2 linked regions of the Panacibacter ginsenosidivorans genome follow. Each later gene encodes a partner of the first gene's protein in a complex. Links are inferred from orthologs where the notes say so. Each region holds a gene or a part of one and is shown on either strand. Other genes may lie near its edges. The genes, in order: FRZ67_RS01510 and meaB.

Evidence for each region.
Region 2: the proteins of FRZ67_RS01510 (region 1) and meaB are in contact, whole or in part, in a crystal structure (PDB 8DPB), measured with the Methylorubrum extorquens proteins. The link is inferred for Panacibacter ginsenosidivorans from one-to-one orthologs. Residues at the interface, in SOR27001.1 of Methylorubrum extorquens: Glu577, Glu578, Asn579, Asp580, Gly581, Arg582, Arg583, Arg585, His596, Ala604, Ser605, Ala608, Asp609, Gly611, Phe612, Asp613, Val614, Asp615, Ile616, Gly617, Pro618, Leu619, Glu625, Arg628, Gln629, Val631, Glu632, Asn633, Asp634, Glu661; in SOR26638.1 of Methylorubrum extorquens: Arg20, Ala21, Ala24, Arg25, Thr28, Ser32, Arg33, Arg34, His37, Thr98, Gly99, Gly100, Ser101, Ile102, Leu103, Lys106, Thr107, Ala110, Ala113, Ile114, Asp115, Arg116, Ala118, Phe119, Ile120, Arg121, Pro122, Pro124.

What each region holds. Positions count from the first base shown.
Region 1 is NZ_CP042435.1:375,157-378,388, reverse strand. Bases 165-3,059 are described here. They hold FRZ67_RS01510 (acyl-CoA mutase large subunit family protein), read left to right. Parts: upstream 165-779; coding sequence 780-2,339; downstream 2,340-3,059. Other genes in these bases: FRZ67_RS01500 (O-methyltransferase), read left to right, coding at 2,679-3,059; FRZ67_RS01515 (DUF7935 family protein), read left to right, coding at 165-552. In the rest of the region: more of FRZ67_RS01515, read left to right, coding at 46-164; more of FRZ67_RS01500, read left to right, coding at 3,060-3,232. UniProt on the Escherichia coli protein: Catalyzes the interconversion of succinyl-CoA and methylmalonyl-CoA. Could be part of a pathway that converts succinate to propionate.
Region 2 is NZ_CP042435.1:2,494,996-2,498,092, forward strand. What follows is about bases 192-2,951. They hold meaB (methylmalonyl Co-A mutase-associated GTPase MeaB), read left to right. Parts: upstream 192-1,012; coding sequence 1,013-1,891; downstream 1,892-2,951. Other genes in these bases: FRZ67_RS10510 (glycosyltransferase family 9 protein), read left to right, coding at 192-848; FRZ67_RS10520 (FkbM family methyltransferase), read left to right, coding at 2,032-2,826; FRZ67_RS10525 (glycosyltransferase family 4 protein), read left to right, coding at 2,884-2,951. In the rest of the region: more of FRZ67_RS10510, read left to right, coding at 1-191; more of FRZ67_RS10525, read left to right, coding at 2,952-3,097. UniProt on the Escherichia coli protein: Binds and hydrolyzes GTP. Likely functions as a G-protein chaperone that assists AdoCbl cofactor delivery to the methylmalonyl-CoA mutase (MCM) ScpA and reactivation of the enzyme during catalysis.

The sequences.
Region 1 (3,232 bases):
TTCTGCGCACGTTGTTCAGAAACTTATTTTTGCAAAAAATTATATATGCTCGATACAAACCTGCTTATTCTGCTTATTGCTGCCATGGTGATTATTGGCGGTGTTTCTGCTTACATTACTTATTTAAAAATTTCTAAACAAAAATCTTCAGGCGATGATAAAGCAACAGCAGGCATGCAACTGCAGGCCTATGAAAGACTAATATTGCTTACAGACCGTATTGCATTGTCAAATCTTATCAGCCGTTTGAATTTGCCCGGCGCAAGTGCAAGAGAGATGCAGCAGATACTGATCAATAATATAAAGGAAGAGTTCAATTATAATATTTCGCAACAGGTTTATGTAAGCGCTGATGCGTGGACGGCCGTTAAAACACTCAAAGATCAGAATATGCTTATCATTAACCAGTTTGCCAATGCATTGCCACCGGAAGCTACAGCTCTCGATCTTAATAAATTGTTACTCGAATATGCCATGAACGATAAGAAAGGTGCAGTACATGAAATGGTAAGTGAAGTATTAAGTTACGAAGCAAAGAAAGTGATGGCATAATTTTTTGGAGCCATGCTACATTGCTTCTATTAAACTTTCGTTGCGTCGCACCCTTCAACGCTTTATTCTATAATGAACAATTATAATGTAGTTTCCCGAATTTATCAGAACTTGTCTTATGACAAAGCAATACTTCCGCAATTAAAATTTTTTGCAAGTTTGGTTATCAAATATCAACACGTAAACTTTGAAACTTGTAAATCTGTAAACTTTTCAATGCCTGCTCTATGAATGAAAAGAAAAAATTTACTGACAGTGATATAGAGATCAAACAACTGTACACCGCTGCAGACATTATTAATAAAACCGAAGAAACACCCGGGCAATTTCCTTTTACAAGAGGCATACAACCTGATATGTATCGCGGCAAGTTATGGACAATGCGCCAGTATGCCGGTTTCTCCACTGCCGAAGAAAGTAATAAACGTTATCATTATTTATTATCGCAGGGTGTAATGGGTTTAAGTGTTGCATTCGATTTGCCTACTCAAATTGGTTATGACAGTGATCATGATCTTGCAGAAGGTGAGGTTGGTAAAGTTGGTGTTGCTATTGATAGTCTGGAAGATATGGAATTACTTTTCAAAGACATCAAGCTGGAAGAAGTAAGTACATCTATGACCATTAATGCCACAGGTTTCATATTACTTGCGTTGTATGTGGCGCTTGCCAAAAAACAAGGTGCCGATCTTCATAAAATAACCGGCACAATTCAAAACGATATTCTAAAAGAATATGCGGCACGGGGCACTTACATCTATCCGCCGAAACCGTCCATGCGCATCATAACTGATATTTTTGAGTGGTGTGGCAACGAATTACCTAAGTGGAATACCATTTCAATTTCTGGTTACCACATACGCGAAGCAGGGAGCACCGCTGTGCAGGAAATTGCTTTTACACTCAGCAATGGAAAAGCTTATGTAAAAGCAGCTTTGGAAAAAGGAATGGATATTAATGTTTTTGGTAAAAGGCTTTCTTTCTTCTTTAATGCTCACAATAATTTATTTGAAGAAGTAGCCAAGTTTCGTGCAGCAAGAAGAATGTGGGCGCAAATGATGAAGGAACTTGGAGCCACAGATTCCAAAGCAATGATGTTACGCTTTCACACGCAGACAGGCGGCAGCACATTAACTGCACAACAACCATTGAATAATATCAGCCGTGTAACTATTCAAACATTGTCTGCTGTTTTGGGTGGCACACAAAGTCTGCATACCAATGGTTATGATGAAGCGTTAAGTTTACCAACAGAAGAAGCAGCACGTATTGCATTGCGCACACAACAGGTTGTAGCATTTGAAAGTGGCGTTGTTGACACCGTTGATCCACTGGCAGGAAGTTATTTTATAGAATCACTTACAGATGAAGTGGAAGCAAAAGCCTGGGAGCTGATTCATAAAATTGATATACTGGGCGGCAGTGTAAACGCCATTGAAGAAGGTTTTATACAGGATGAAATTGCACGTAGCGCTTATATTTACCAGCAACAGATTGAAAGCAATGAAAAGATAATTGTTGGTGTAAACAAATTCGTGGTTGATGAGAAGAATAATGTACCTGGCTTTAGAATTGATGATAGCATAAGAATTATGCAAGCCGAGAAATTGAAACAATTAAGAAATAAAAGAAATAGCGAAAAAGTAAAAATATCCTTACAGCATTTAGATACTGCTGCAAAAGATGGCAGCAACATTATGCCTTTTGTAATTGAAGCTGTAGAAAATTATTGCACACTTGGTGAAATAGCAGACTGTTTAAGAAATGTGTTTGGAGAGTATAAATGATGGTGGTATTTGCTCATTTATATTCTTCAGTACAAGAGTGCGACGCAACGAAAGCTTAATAGCATTGAAACAGCCGGGTTCATAAAAAAAGCGAAGAAAAACATCTTCGCTTTTTTGTTGGCCTACCTGGACTCGAACCAAGAATAACAGAACCAAAATCTGCTGTGTTACCATTACACCATAGGCCAATCCTTAATTGGGCTGCAAAAATAGCTTCCTGAGCAAAATGTTCCAAAACTTTTTACACTTTACTGCAGAATTGTTTTCGCTTTGGCTTACTGCAATGGTGCTGAATGCTTTACTTTGCGTTTCTGTGAATAGGATATTAATATTTGATTGATGTATTCTCCATTTAAGTTAGGTGTAAAATATCTGCGTTACTGGCTTACTGCTTCAAATGGTAAAGGTCATGGTGTGCATGCTCCATTTGTTTTTGAATTTATTACTGGTGTTTTGAATGACGATGGTTTTTATTATTGTTACCAACAAATAGAGTCAGTAAGAACACAATTGAAGAACGACAACACAGTATTAGAACTGGAAGATTTTGGGGCGGGCTCCCGGGTGCATAGTTCTTACAAAAGAAAAGTTTCAGAAATAGCGAATAGCTCTTTAAAGCCAAAAAAGTTTGCACAGTTGCTTTTCAGAATAGTCAATTTTTATCAACCAAAAAATGTGCTGGAATTAGGAACTTCACTGGGTATTACTACTGCTTATTTAGCCTCGGCAAATAACACAATACCCGTTATTACAATGGAAGGAGCCAAAGCTGTAGCTACAGTTGCAGCAAATAATTTTAACGCACTTGGACTTAAAAATATAAAAATTGTTGAAGGGAATTTTGATGTTACACTCAAAGATGTTTTGTACAAGCAACTAACTAAAGTTGATTT
Region 2 (3,097 bases), 2.1 Mb from region 1 along the record:
ATATACATGATTTCATGTACAAAAAAATTACCATTTGCAATGAAAAGCCACAAGCGATTTTGCACGTTTTCCCTGTTACAAATATTGCCAGACGCGCCAAGCAATTACGCATTCCTATACGCATAGGAACTACTAACAGGCTTTATCATTGGACCACCTGCAATAAATTAATAAAGCTTGGTCGCAAAAATTCTGATTTACACGAGGCGCAACTAAATATTAAGTTGCTGGAAGTATTTGGTATCAATGATGATTATTCGCTACAGGAAATTGCGCAATTGTTTGGTTTGAAAAAGCTACATGATTTAGAACAAGGACTTTGTGCACTTATAAACAAAGACAAGTACAATCTTATTCTTCACCCACACTCGCAGGGAAGTGCAAGAGAATGGGGATTAAAAAACTTTGCAGCGCTTATTCAATTGCTGGATAAAAGCAGGTTCAATATTTTTATTTCCGGTACAAAGAAAGAAAGGGAACAAATGCAGCCACTTTTTGATGCGGCTGGAGAATTTGTTACAGATATTACCGGTATGATGAATCTTGATCAATTCATTTCTTTTATTAATGCATGTGATGGGATTGTTTCTAATAGTACAGGTCCGCTGCATATAGCTGCTGCGCTAAATAAAGATGCTTTGGGCATTTATCCGCCTATGCGGCCTATTCACCCGGGAAGATGGGCGCCATTGGGCGCTAGGGCGCAGGTGTTTGTTTTAGATAAAGACTGTATGGATTGTAAGAATAATAAAATGAGTTGCCATTGCATTACAGAAATACAACCATTGCAAATAAAGAATGCTTTGGACAAAATTGCTGCAACACAACTAACAAAAGCCGAAGTTTAATAGTGTTATTACAGATGAACGGATTGCGACGCAACGATGATGCCATGAAATGCCGCAGCTTGTACCCATAAAATTTGCGGCATTCACTGAGACAAAAAGAAAATAACAGACACCAAAGTAAAAGATTAGCTGGTATCGATGTCATAAAACAGCCATATTAATTAATGAAGCTTGATATAAAAAGTATAGCCAGAAATGTTTCGCTGATTGAAAACCGCATTAGTGGTTTTGAAGAACTATTACTCCGGGCTAATAGCAAGAACACTGCTGCAATAATTGGAATTACAGGCGCACCGGGAGCGGGTAAGAGCACAATAGTGGATGGACTGATACAGGAAATGATCAGCGATGAAAAAAAAATAGCTGTAATCTGTGTTGATCCATCTTCGCCATTTAATATGGGAGCTTTGTTAGGCGACAGGATACGAATGAGTAAATGGTACAACAATGAAAATGTTTTTATTCGTTCGATGGCATCAAGAAAAGCACTGGGCGGATTAAGCCCGATGATCATTGAAGAAACAGAGTATTTAAAAACAACGGGCTTTGATTACATAATTATTGAGACTGTTGGCGTTGGCCAAAACGAAGTGGACATAGCTGGCCTCGCAGATGTAACGATTGTTGTAACGGTTCCTGAAGGTGGAGATGAAATACAGACGATGAAATCCGGCATCATGGAAATTGCTGATATTTTTGTTGTAAATAAATGCGACAGGCCTGAAGCCGACAGGTTTGTAAAATTTCTGCATTCAATGCTGGCGCCGGTTTTCAGCAGGAGTAAAGAAGAAATTCCTGTAATAAAAACCATTGCAGAAAAGCATGAAGGAGTAAATGAATTATATAAAAAGATTATTACGATACTTAATAACTCAAAGAAATCTGAAAAGAAATATAGGTTATTGGCAGAGAGAGCTTACCAGCTTATACAATCTAAACGCATGGAAGATGTAAGTAAAGAAAATTTAGTAAAGCAAATAAAAGAAGATTCACAACAAGAGGATCAATTTAACCTTTACCGATTTATTAAAAATTTTGAATAATATTTTGCACCCGGCCGCAGCATAAATATTAAGCATCTGTTGCGTCGCACACTTGTACTATTGAATACAGATCAGCAATGTAATGCCATGAATAAAATGTTTCTTTGCAAAAATAAGTTCATCATACAGAAAATTAAAGTATGGCAATTTCAGGATTCAAAAGATATTTAAAGCTTATAAAGAATGTAGAAAATCCATGGGAATATTTTCTCAACAAAAGAAAACGCCATGAGAAAAATTTAAACTTTACCACACGTCCTAATAAAATTTCCTTTGATGTGTCTTCGGGTATTTATCTGGTGTTCAAAGAAATATTTATGAGCGATGTTTACAACATCGACGAGCTGTTAAAAAAAATTCCTGAAAAACCTGTTATTGTTGATATTGGCGCTAATGTTGGTTTTTTTGACATGCTGATATTATCCAAATTACCGGGAGCAACTATTTATGCTTATGAGCCGCTGCCTGTGAATGTTGCTAAGTTGAATAAGATCATTTCAGAAAACCCGCAAATAAAAGACGCCATCAGTGTTTATCAATGTGCAGTTACCGGTAATTCCAAAGAAGCACTTGAATTGTACATGGAAGACACAGACGATAGCCAGGTAGTAGCTTCTGTCTTTTCTGGTTTCAACAAGAACAATACTAAAAAAATATCTGTTCCTTCTATTACTTTAACAGAGATCATTACAGGAAATAAACTGGAAGAGATCGATCTTTTAAAAATTGATTGTGAAGGAAGTGAATACGACATTATTTATAACACTGATGCTGAAATTATAAAACGAGCAAAATTTATTGCTTTAGAAATTCATGATCTTGATGAAAAGAATAACTTCAGGGAAATGAAAAAATATCTTACCTCTTTAGGTTACCAGTTAACAGCAGAACCTATAAATGACTTTTGCTATGCTGTTGAGGCAATAAGGCAATGATGAATTTTCTGAAGCATGCGACAAAAACAGAAGCATATATTGTTTGATTGTGAGCGAATGAAATATCCTCACACTGGGTTGTACTATTTTTGTTTACAACTTGGGCTTGCACTAACACGTAACATAAACGTAGAAAAAGAAGATATTTCATTTTACCTGCCGTCCTCCGTTGGAAAATTATTCGGCGAAAAATATAATTACATCTCTCAAAGCAGTTTGCACAAATTTGTATTCCCTTCTGTTAAAGGCTTTGATATCTGGCATGGAACTT